One region of the Colwellia sp. NW0002-52-1 genome, then DNA from elsewhere that is predicted to be linked to it. Evidence: predicted binding sites of a transcription regulator. Region 1 holds the regulator's gene; each other region holds the start of a gene.
What was found. Region 1 encodes LexA, which represses DNA repair genes until DNA is damaged. Its sites were predicted from a motif close to TACTGTATNNNNATACAGTA; they were not measured.
Positions count from the first base shown of each region.

Region 1 (4,261 bases):
CAATATATAGTGCTCGCAAAGGTATTCGTACCGGTATTGTTGCTGATAAGTTTGGTGGCCAAGTACAAGACACTATGGCGATTGAAAACTTTATTTCAGTAAGTGCTACCGAAGGTCCAAAACTGGTGGCAAGTCTAGAGAATCATGTAAACGACTACGATGTTGATATTATGAATAATCAACGTGTAAAAAATATTATTGAAAGTGATGTTGAAGGTGGTTTAATCACTGTTGAATTAGAAAATGGTGCAACATTACAAACACGCTCAACCATTATTGCCACTGGTGCTAGATGGAGAGAAATGAATGTAACCGGTGAGCAAGAATATCGAGGTAAAGGTGTTGCTTATTGCCCTCATTGTGACGGCCCTTTGTTTAAAGGAAAATCAGTTGCAGTAATTGGTGGTGGTAATTCAGGTATTGAGGCAGCCATTGATTTAGCAGGCTTGGTTGAGCATGTTACTGTTTTAGAGTTCGATAGTACTTTACGTGCTGATGCTATATTGCAAAACAAAGCACGTTCTTTGCCGAATATTGACATTATTGTTAATGCACAAACGACTGAAGTGTTAGGCAATGGAAAACATGTAACCGGGCTTAATTACTTGAATCGTGCGACTGATGAGCAAGAAACAATAGAACTTGCCGGTATATTTGTACAAATTGGTTTGGTGCCTAACTCTCAGTTCTTAAAAGGCACAGTAGAGTTAACAGAGCGTGGCGAAGTTGTGGTTAATCAAAAGGGTGAAACAAATATGGCTGGCGTTTATGCGGCTGGCGATGTTACTAATACACCGTTTAAGCAGATTATTATTGCCATGGGCAGTGGTGCAACGGCGGCGTTAGGTGCCTTTGATTATTTAATCAGAACACCTAATCCACTAGAGAACACTGAAAAGCTGACTGAAGCTGCTGCATAATATTCAACAAACTCTTGAACCTTTAAACGCTATTGTGAAAACAATAGCGTTTTTTTATTTTTAAAGTAACTCAAGTACGAGCACGTTAAATTAAATGATACGTTAAGTGACTATGTGCTAATCGAACAAACCTGTTACGGCTTGGCGAATATGGCTCACTATCGCTCTAACACTTTCCATGCGAGCGTAACCACTTCGACATAACAATACAATTTCACGAATCGGTTGAGGCTCTTGAAAAGGAATATAATGAATATGCTTTTGTGGTGCATAATTCATCGTTGCTAATTGTGGTAACAAGGTGATACCCATATTACTTGCCACCATGTAACGTAAAGTTTCAAGGCTAGTAGCGCGAAAACTATGATCTTCTTCCGCACCGGCACTAAAACAATAACCCATGGCCTGATCTCTTAAACAATGACCATCTTCTAAGGTGAGAATTTTTTGATTATGTAAATCATCAAAGGTTACCAATGAACGCTCTGCCATTGCATGAGATGCAGATGTAGCCATTACCAGAGGCTCGTTAAATAAATCGTAGCGTTCAAAACGTGCCATTTCGGGTAGCCAAGGCAGAATCAAAACATCAAGCTTGCCCGTTTCTAATTCTTGCAGTAAATCTTGCGTTCTGTTTTCATGTAAATAGAAATTTATTTTGGTTAGATTACTGTTCAACTCCGGCATAATGTGCGGCAGGATATAAGGGGCAAGTGTAGGAATTAACCCGATATGTAAATCACCTGAAAGCGGGTCAAGTAAGGCTTTAGCTGCTTCTTCAAAGTTATTTGCCGCAGTTAATACTTGCTGCGCTTGCTGCACAAGTTTTTCACCCGCTGGCGTTAACATAACATTACGCGGTTGCCGCTCAATTAAAGTTAACTTAAGGCGCTGTTCTAACTTTAAAATTTGCCCACTCAGCGTTGGTTGACTTACAAAACACGCATCGGCCGCATGACCAAAGTGTTTGTAGTGACCGATAGCCGTTAGGTATTCTAGGTCGCGAATTTTTATCATAGTTACAGTCTATGGTTACCTGAAAATTAATAGCTACAATATATTAACTGAAGCGAGTCAATTTAGCGAAATGCTAATCTTCACTAGGGAGTTTTTTGCTAAACCTACCTTTGAATTGATTCAATATTTTTATAGCGATACTAAACATATTATTGCCGGTTATTAATACTGAAGGTTAGCTTATATCCATAAATCATTTTGCGCGGTGAGCTTACCCGTTGCCTCACCCGTATTTACAACTCCTTTAGGTTCTATAATCATGATTTTGCATTCAGCATTAGCTACAGGCTTATGCTCTACACCTTGAGGGATTACGTACATTTCGCCAGCCTCTAACGTTACAAGGGTATCTCGAAATTCGATGCTCAGTGTACCTTCAATAACTATAAAAACTTCATCAGTATCAGGGTGGTTATGCCAAACAAACTCGCCTTCAACTTTAACCAGTTTAAATTGATAATCATTCATTTCAGCTATTACACGAGGAGACCAATGGTCGGAAAATTTAGTAAATTTCTCTTTAAAATTAATAACTTTAGATTGCATACTCACTTCTTTATGTTTATCGGTTATTTATTAATGTTACATTATTTCAGCGCCTTAGGAACAATTAATGCCTGATTTAATGAAAGTGCAGGATTGGTTTTATTGGTGTTTATAGCCGCTAAAATAATAAAACCGCTTAATACCATAACAATAAAATCTTGCGTTTACTCTAGGCCTGTATACAATAACAGTAATACTGTTTAAAAATACAGGCTTAACCATCAGTCGCTTAAGGAATGAAAATGCGCCCTTTAACACCTAGACAACAGCAGATATTTGATCTGATCAGAGAGAAAATAGCCGATACAGGTATGCCGCCAACACGTGCTGAAATTGCGACTAATTTTGGTTTTAAGTCAGCCAATGCCGCAGAAGAGCATTTGAAAGCACTGGCGAAAAAGGGTTATATAGAGATGTTGCCTGGTACATCGCGTGGTATTCGCCTTGCAGAAGAATTTATGGAAGAAGATGGTTTACCGCTTATTGGGCGTGTGGCTGCCGGCGAACCTATTTTGGCGCAAGAGCATGTAGAGCAACATTATAAAATTGATGGTAGTTTATTTCATCCTGCTGCAGATTATTTATTGCGTGTAAATGGCGAAAGCATGAAAGACATTGGGATATTAGACGGTGATTTATTAGCCGTGCACCAAACAACTGATGTGCAAAGTGGCCAAGTTATTGTAGCCAGAGTTGAAGACGATGTAACCGTTAAGCGCTTTAAACGTGAAGGCAACGTGGTTTATTTGCATGCCGAAAATGAAGACTTTGAACCTATTAAAGTGGACTTACGTTCGCAGCAGTTCAATATTGAAGGGTTGGCAGTCGGTGTAATTAGAGCTGCCGATTGGATGTAATTGTAATAAAACGTTAAATTTTTTCATCATTTTAAATCCAGCAACTTTAAATCCTGCAATATAATACAGATTAAACTCGTTTTTTTTTGAAATCATTCGGTTTAATCTGTTTTTTTATCTATCTTTCCCCCGCCATTTTTATCTTATTTTTGTTAACGACTAAAATACACATTTTACTTTAAATTCTCGTGAGTTGTAGATTTTTTATACAGATTTATTTTGGTGTTGATTATTTATTATTCAGTGTAAAAAAATCAACTTGAACAATAAATAAACATTCAGCATAACCTTTTAGAAATGGACCTTTCATTCAGTTTAGGGTTATTACTCTATTGTATTTATTAGTTTTTATTTTCAATGCATTTGAAATTTTAAATTGACCCCGATCAACTTTTAAGTAATTCTAGTCTAGAAAACGTACAAACATAACAATAGGGCGTACTTGACCGTTGTCGAATAATACGTCACTTAAATAATAATAAATGTATGCGCAAAACAGCCGGCTTTCATGATGAAACTGTGTTGTTTTGCCTTAAAAGGGTGAAGGAGATGTCGAGTGAAAAGACGTAACCTAGGTATGCTGTTGCTAGGGGGCTTGTTGTCTAGTTCGGTTTGGGCAGATATGCCGCTGAACTTAACCAAAGGCGTTACAGATGTCAGTAGAGACGTATATGATTTACATATGTTGGTGCTCTATATCTGTACTGCTATTGGTGTTGTAGTATTTGGTGCCATGTTTTGGTCTATGGTTTTTCACCGTAAATCAAAAGGCTTTAAGCCAGCAACCTTCCATGAAAGCACAAAAGTTGAAATTCTCTGGACGGCAATCCCTGTCGTCATACTAATCGCTATGGCTGTTCCTGCCACTATAACGCTCATTGATATGGAAAATAACGATGATGCCGATTTAACTATTCAAGT
Region 1 covers NZ_BAAJLU010000007.1:108,221-112,481, reverse strand. Annotated here, with positions in the region: gene ahpF (alkyl hydroperoxide reductase subunit F) at 1-920, shown strand, start outside; gene oxyR (DNA-binding transcriptional regulator OxyR) at 1,038-1,937, opposite strand; gene AC27H3_RS09150 (cupin domain-containing protein) at 2,118-2,483, opposite strand; gene lexA (transcriptional repressor LexA) at 2,726-3,340, shown strand; gene coxB (cytochrome c oxidase subunit II) at 3,918-4,261, shown strand, end outside.

Region 2 (4,261 bases), on a different contig from region 1:
CGGGTAATCCTGTTTCGGCGATGGTTACCGCTGATTTATTGGCAATGCCAGCATTAATGAAGCTGCAAAACTACCAAACTCCCCCTGCAATAACTTTACGCGCAAAAACGGTAACTGATTTAAGAAAAGCACCAGGGCGTATGGATTTTCAGCGGGGTGTTTTATCTTATAACGGGCAAGGTGAGTTAATGGTAACTAGCACTGGCAACCAAGGTTCAGGCATATTAACCAGTATTGCTGCTGCTAATTGTTATATTGTTCTGCCAGCGGAGCAAGGTCGAGTTAAAGCGAATGCAACAGTGAATATTCGTTTATTTGAACGCTTTTTTGCTTGATCACTTTTATGACGTTATTTTCAGGAAATCACCGGTTAATGCTTTATAAATAACGTTTGTTAGTGATTGTTTATCTGTAATTATGTCAATTCCAATTTTAAAAAAGTAGGATTAAGTTTGTCAAAAGTCATTTACTTTATTCCCGGTACTATGTGCAATGAAAAGCTGTGGCAACCCGCTTGGCAATTGCTACAGCAGCAAAGTGTTGAATGTAACTGCGATTATCAGCTGATTCATTTAGTGATACCCAGTTCCGGTAGCATGGATGAAGTGGTTGCTAACTTGGCTAACAAAATAACCCACGATAATGCAATATTGGTTGGGTTTTCACTTGGCGGTTATATTGCGAGTGCAATCGCGTTAAAACTTGGCAATAAACTTAGGCATTTGCTCATAGTGTCAAACTTTCCGCAAAACCTGCCGGCAGCAGAAGTTAAGCAACGCCAACGAACGGTTAGTTGGATAAAGCAACGTGGTTACTCTGGCATTCCGGATAAGCGCATTGATGACTTGTTGCATCCAAATATTAAAGCGTTCAGTTTGTCTCGCTATCAAGATATTAAAAAAATTATTACCGCCATGGACCAAGAGCTTGGCGGAAATGTATTATTGCATCAAATTGAGGTCTCTTTGCTCAGGCCTGATTTATTGCCTTTATTGGCCAATTTAACCTTACCAATTACATTTCTTGTCGGTGATAAAGATAACTTAGTCGATCTTATTGCGTTAAGGGCAGAGTTAACACAAGCGCCTATTGTTGCAGAAAATATTACCATAGAAGACGTTGCTAATACCGGCCATATGTTACCGCTAGAGTCGCCAAAAGCCTTAGCGAAAGTACTCTCAAACCTAATAGTAAATTAAGCTTGTTTTTCATGCTTTTATTTTAACGACTAATATAATTGCGTAAAGCTGTGCTTGCGTGAGCGAAAGCGTGTAAAATAGCGACAATTATTTTTTACGTTAGGACTTTGACGTTGAGCGACAGCAAATTTTCATCACTTACCTTGCAATCTGCAATTTTAGAAAACCTTTCATCTCTTGGTTACCACGAGATGACAGAGATACAAGCTAAGAGCTTGCCGGCTATTTTAGCGGGGCAAGATGTTATTGCTCAAGGTAAAACAGGCTCTGGTAAAACAGCAGCCTTTGGCCTAGGTTTGTTAAATAAACTACAAGTTAAAAAGTTTAGAATTCAAACTTTAGTACTTTGTCCAACACGTGAATTAGCTGACCAAGTAGCTAAAGAAATTCGAAAACTAGCGCGTGCTATACATAACATTAAAGTGCTAACACTTTGCGGTGGCACACCTTTTGGACCACAAGTGGGCTCATTGGAGCACGGCGCGCATATAATTGTTGGTACACCGGGTAGAATTGAAGATCATTTAGGGCGTGGCACTTTGTCGCTAGAGCATGTTGATACACTCGTACTAGATGAAGCTGACCGTATGTTAGACATGGGTTTTCAAGCAGCTCTAGATAATATTATTGCGACCATGCCACAGCAAAGACAAACCTTATTGTTTAGTGCAACCTTCCCTGATCAAATACAAAAAATTGCCAATAAATACTTGCATTCGCCTGCGGTGATAAAAGTAGAATCGACTCATGAAAGCAGCACAATATCACAACACTTTTATCAAGTAGAAAGCGATGAAGATCGTCTGTTGGCTATTCGTTTACTGTTGTTAACACACAAGCCAGAGTCGAGCGTAATCTTTTGTAATACCAAAATTGAAACTCAAAATGTTGCGAACAAATTAGCCGCATACGGTTTTGGTGTTGTGGCATTGCATGGCGATTTGGAGCAAAAAGACCGAGATCAAACCTTAGTGCGTTTCGCAAATAAAAGTGCTTCAATACTGGTTGCCACAGATGTTGCGGCGCGTGGTTTAGATATTGAAGCGCTTGATGCGGTATTTAACTATAACCTTGCTCATGATACCGAAGTGCATGTGCATCGCATTGGCCGAACGGGGCGTGCAGGTAGTACTGGACAGGCGTTTACTTTGTTTAGTAATAAAGACAGGTATAAAATTGGTTTATTAGAAGATTATTTAGAGCGCACCATTGAAGGTGAAGAGCTCCCGAGTAGCGACGTGCTAGAGCAAAGCGTATTCAGCGCGAAAATGACCACAATACAAATCGATGGCGGCAAAAAGCAAAAAGTTAGGCCGGGTGATATTGTTGGCGCACTTACGGGCGAAAATGGTATTACATTTGAGCAAGTAGGGAAAATACAACTTGGTCCAAATTGGGCTTATGTGGCGGTTGAGAAAATGGTGGCAAGAAAAGCGTTAAACAAACTAACGCACGGTAAGCTAAAAGGCCGTACATTTAGAATACGCGAATTAAAGTAACTTAAATTTTTTACCTTATAAATTATCAGTTGCCAGATAACATTGTCTGGTAATTTGATAAAACTTAGGTATGATACTGTTAATATGTACAGTTATTGTTTGGATGTATACTGCGTGCTACAAATACATTTTGGCAATAACTAGAGTTTGGTAAATAGTTAAATAAGGGATAACAATGGCAGTTGAAAGTCGATTTGTCGTCATAAGACAAGGTGTGGAGGTAGAAACATTCATGGATAAAAAAGCCGCAGATGAATACGATAAAATGCTTGATATGGCAGACAATTTATCTGAAATGTTTGAACAAGCACCTGTAGAGCTTTCTGAAAGTATTCGTGAAGAGCTTGCTGTTTATTTAGCACAAAACCGAGATAACGTGCTTATTGCATTACAAGCTAAAAAAGCTAAAGCAGAGAGCAAAAAAGTTGTTGCGCCTAGCTCAAATAAAGCTAAAAACGAAACAGTAGAAAAAGCAGTAGAAAAAGTTGCTGAAGATACTGCTGAAGCACCAAGTGTTAGCACTGCTACTGAGACCGTTAAAAAAGCTAAGGCAACAAGTACTAAAGCAAAAGCGAAAGCTAAATCTGCTGCATAGTCGCTAACTTTTCGAGCACAATTAAGCGTATTTTCTGAAGTAAACCACCATACTTAGGTGTATTTAATTTGATTAACGCTCAGTTAAACTGGATGTAATATGGTGCTGTTTTGGAATATCAGTTAATACGCAGTGAGCGAAGAAAAACAATTGGCTTACAAGTTAAAAATGCTCAAGTTATTGTCAGAGCACCAACATTTGTTAAAACGTCGTATGTTGAAAGTTTAATCCAAGCTAAATTACAGTGGCTAAATCAAAAAGTTGCTGAACAACAGCAAAACTCTTTAGTAAATCCTTCTTTTAGCGAGCAATTTAAGCGTGAAAACGCTAAGCAACAGCCATCTGTTTTTATCGATGGCTTACCCCATCGCATTATTGTTAGCTTTGGTAGCCCAAATGTTATTCATGATCCACTTGAGCAAAGTTTAACGGTTATTATTAATAATCGTTACCATGCGCTCGGTTTGCATTGTGATATAACTGTGTCGAAAATTAAGTCGCAAATTGAGCGTTGGTTTAAAGTCAGCATTGAGAATTATCTCGCAAACCACTTAGCGCTTTTTTCAAACAAAATGTCATTGCACGCTTCATCAGTCAAAGTTAGAAAATACAAATCCCGATGGGGAAGTTGCAATAGCAGGGCTGAACTAAGCTTTAATTACTTACTAAAAATGCTACCAACGTGGGTAGTTGACTACGTTATTATTCATGAGTTATGCCATATTGAGTACATGAACCATTCGACAAAATTTTGGCAGCTGGTTGCTATATATTGTCCTGAATATAAAAACGCTAAAATTTGGATGCATCAAAATCAGCCCAATCTTAAATGGTCTTAGTCGCTTTAAAACTCTGATCACCTGACAGCCCTTCAAAAATAACAACCCTAAAGAAAGCTCCTAATGTATTATTCTAGCTATCTTTTCAATAAAAATGATTGGCACAAAATCTGCTTCTGTTTATTACTG
Region 2 covers NZ_BAAJLU010000001.1:403,809-408,069, reverse strand. Annotated here, with positions in the region: gene moeA (molybdopterin molybdotransferase MoeA) at 1-335, shown strand, start outside; gene AC27H3_RS01665 (alpha/beta fold hydrolase) at 453-1,199, shown strand; gene dbpA (ATP-dependent RNA helicase DbpA) at 1,307-2,698, shown strand; gene AC27H3_RS01655 (YebG family protein) at 2,874-3,293, shown strand; gene AC27H3_RS01650 (M48 family metallopeptidase) at 3,404-4,132, shown strand.
Region 2: a site for LexA is predicted at 2,773-2,792, ahead of AC27H3_RS01655 (YebG family protein). Genes of this name have one in related genera too.

Region 3 (4,261 bases), on a different contig from region 1:
CCTGTGCTGCTAGTTGTAATGTTTCATTGCCGTAGCGATTATTTATGCCGTCGTAGCAGTACATTAATGCCGGGTCATCATTATTTGGCCAAAATAAATCCTGTTGCTGAAACTGACTATTCTCCAGTTCAATAGCGCCAACACCACAACGGTAAAAGTTAACGCCACTTGCATACACGCGATTAAAAACCGCTGATATTGCATTGGCAATATGAAGAGTATTGTCTGTTGCAATAGCAAACTCATAAATTATTGATTTGTTATAGTAATTATCATCATGAGGGGAGCTAGCGGCAAATACAGCTAGTCGCTTTACCCGTGAATGCTGCTTTCTTAATTTTCGACCGACAATTGCACCATGGCTTACTAGCGCTGTTTTTAATTGATGAGTTTCGTTAATACGTTGCCCAAAGCTTCTGGTTGAAAATATTTCTTGTTTAGGCTGTTTAACTTCATCCCAATTTATACAAACAATACCGTTGAGTTCGTTAACTGTTCGTTCAACCAATACACTAAACTGACTACGCATCGCTTTAGGTGATTGATTTGCGAGATCCCAGGCGCTAGTTATACCTAACACGTTTAAACGCTTTCCTAATCGGCTGCCAATACCCCATACGTCAGTCACGGTCATTTTTGACAATACTTCTTTGCGTGATGCGGCATTATTAACAACGGCTACACCATTATATCCCGGTAATTTTTTAGCGGCATGATTAGCGGCTTTAGCTAATGTTGCTGTTGTGCCAAAACCAACACCAACCGGTAAACGTGTTTCTTGCCAAACAGCACGGCGTATATCATGGCCGTATTGCTGCCAATCGTTAATAATGTGATTATATTTTTTGAATTGTAAAAATGATTCATCAATCGAATATACATATTGGTTATCGCAAAAACGGCCAATAACATTCATCATTTTCTCGCTCAAATCCGCATATAACTCATAATTAGACGATCGAATCACCACATTATGCTTTGCCAAGAACGGTTTGATTTGAAAATAAGGCTTAAATTTAGGAATACCTAAGTGTCGGCCCATTGGGCAAACTGCGCATATGCAACCGTCGTTATTGGTGAGCACTACGACAGGTCTATTTCTAATTGATGGATCAAAAACCTTCTCACAAGATGCGTAGAAAGACACCGCATCAACTAACGCATACATGTACTAAGTTCCTTAACCTGTCGATGTAAACGAATTGAGCGTGTAACCACCCCTTCTATTTGAAACTCATCTTCTGGGGTAATATTTACTGGCTGGTGTTTAAACGATGCAGATAACAATCTAGCATTCTTTTTATCAATAAACTTGCAAGTAAAACAACCGTTGTAATTTGCAACGATAACATCGCCATCTTTTACTGGCTCACTGCGATCAACTAACAATAAATCACCATCAAAAATACCAACCTCCTGCATTGAAGGCCCTTGCGCTAAACCAATAAATGTTGCATCAGGGTTTGATACTAGGAGCTGATCAAGTGATAGACCAAGCTCTTTGTATTCAGCCGCAGGAGATTCAAAACCAGAGATACCAGCTTCAATAAAAATAGGAATAACTTTCATAAAACGCGCCCACACTGTGCATTTAAACAGTATAGGCGAAGATATAAAATTGAGGAAGCTTTTTTGTTATATTCATGTGGTGATTAATCACATAACAACAGCTAAACGAGCCAACTAGAACAAAGCCTGTGAGAGGACAAGTGTATCTATCACGTTTGGGTGAACAATGTTTTTAAGGTATTTCTAGTTCGCAACTTATCTGGAGCATGGATAACAAACCATAGCTCGAATATATGTCAGTACAGTTTGCTTTAAGCAAGCGAAAGCGCCTGTCATCATGAACAAAAGTATGAAAAGAGTAATGCTCTGTAATCAAAAACATAAGCCCGTTTTGTTATGTTTTCGTATTCACTTGGGTTGACATCAAGGAAGCGTCCACATATGTCCTGTTAAATTTCTGTTAAATTTGTTAAATTTCATTTCGCCCCTAAGAAGTATTTTTGTAACTTTTTCAATTGAACAAGCGAATAGAAACCAAGCGCCAATATTATGAAAGCTTTCCAGTAATGAGGCTTAGAAAAAAAATCAATTGCTGCAAATAAAGCAATAACAACAACATAGGATATAAAAACATGTTTATCTAGCGAGCTAATCTTGCTACGAATTTTTTTCGTAAAAGGTAAGAAGGTATACCCTCCGATAAACAGTAAACACAACAAACCTCCTAATTGCCAGCCATGTTTAGCTAAAAGTACTATAGGTGCTCCGTAAAGGATAAAACATGCTATAGCTTTATTGTTTGAAATATTTTCCATTACATTCTCTTATATTAATTACAGCTTAATGGTATGTCACAGGCTACTGTGACAGCATCATTCAAATGCCCTATATTGCTAATTGTTTGGGCTAATGGACGATATATAAAACTAGTTCCCGCACTTAATGGTCCCGTAACTAAGGATATTAAGTTTTGTGGTGATTGATCTAAAGAATAAGCAATTTAGGGTGAGTGTCATGTTAATTGGTAATCAATTTAGGATGAGTGTCTTGTTAAATATTTTTTCGTATTCACTTGGGTTGACATCAAGGAAGCGTCCATATATGTCCTGTTAAGTTGTTTTTAAAGGTTTCATTTATTAGAGTTGTCTTTTAACCAATCTAACACTTTTTGCTTATAAATTTCAGATTTACTTCCTTTTTTGAATGAGTGTTCATGCTTCTTAATTATTTTAAAGATATCATTTCCGTAATTATCTTTTTTATTATAATTTGCACCCGCTTTGAGTAATTCTAAAACCATATCGTAGCGAGCAAAACTAGCAGCAGTTAAAATAACTGAAATACCATAAGAATCTGTAAAATTAATATCACAGCCATTTTTTATTAATACCTTGAAGCAGTTAGGTATTCCTGACTCAATATCCATATTAATCGTTTTAAATATGGGGGATGCTTTTGCATAACCTGCTTTTAAATCTGGATTCCCTCCTCCTTGTATTGCTATATCAAGAAAATCACAATCTTTCATTTGAGCTGCCCAATGCAACACTGTACCTCCATCATCAAATAATATGTTAGGATCTGCGCCATGTTTAATTAATGCGCTAAACCCTTGTTTACTTTGTAATGCAAAAAACAAAGGTGTGCCATTTATTTTTCCACGCGTATTAACATCAACACCTTTTGCAATTAACTTTTCAATTTCCTTAACACTACCCTTCGAGGCTGACTTTGCCAAGGCCAGTGCATTAGGCTCTTCAAAAACCTCTTCAATATCCATATAAGCAAGCAATTTGCCCCCTGCTTGGCTATTAGAACTTGCGTTAACTGAAGAGCAGCTAACCAACAGCATAGACATCAACGATAAAATTAATATTTTCATAAACTACCACCGTCTTAACATGATGTTCCCATAGCCGCACATACATTTGGCATAGTATGAGGCCCAGCATGCCCTAAATTAATTTGTGTTCCTGGTACACTAGCTCCTGAAAAAGCATTTATAGCTCTAATACCATCATACCCACTATAGTAATGAGTAATGGAGCCATTATTTCTAGAAAAGCTTCCAATTGTGCTATTCCTAATTCCTGCCGCATTGAATACAGTTGCACTTCCTCCAGTCACAATTGCTGCTGCCGATGCCAAACCTCCACCTAAAGAATGTCCTGTAAAGTGCACATTACCACCAAATCTAGTATTCATTCTACCTGCAAGACCAATAGCAGAGCTGTATTGAGCAGAGTCTAAACCTAGTCCTTGTAATAAATTTGCTTTCATATCAAAAATTAATAATGACACTCATTCTAAATAAAGCTTAATCACATAACGACGATATTATAATATCTTTCTCTTTGTCATGACCAAATGACTGCTTTTGTCTAAAAATAGATACGAAACTACCACTTTAGGCCCAAGCTATACTAATACATCAATTTTCTGGCAAGTATCAACCTCAAGTACTGACTTGTTGACTTTATGGCGTTTAAAATCGGTAAATCGTGAACTTAGGCAAAGAGTTTTTTGCAGTGACTTAAGTTTTGTCGTCGTTTGAGCTGTTGGTGTTCGCAATAATCACTGAGTACATCTTCGCGCCCTATTGCGCCATGAAACTGTGTTTTAAATTCAGTGGTGATGATTAGCCAGTTTTCAGCTGATATGTTTAATCGGCTCAGTATGCTGGGTAGGTTTTCGTCGATGTAGCCAGGTTTATCTTCTCTGATACAACGACCGGTGAGTTCGATTAACTGTA
Region 3 covers NZ_BAAJLU010000003.1:256,811-261,071, forward strand. Annotated here, with positions in the region: gene AC27H3_RS05345 (Y-family DNA polymerase) at 1-1,168, opposite strand, end outside; gene AC27H3_RS05350 (LexA family protein) at 1,156-1,569, opposite strand; gene AC27H3_RS05355 (hypothetical protein) at 1,986-2,324, opposite strand; gene AC27H3_RS05360 (ankyrin repeat domain-containing protein) at 2,639-3,391, opposite strand; gene AC27H3_RS05365 (Tle-like phospholipase domain-containing protein) at 3,406-3,810, opposite strand; gene AC27H3_RS05370 (transposase) at 4,017-4,261, opposite strand, start outside.
Region 3: a site for LexA is predicted at 1,582-1,601, ahead of AC27H3_RS05350 (LexA family protein). Genes of this name have one in related genera too.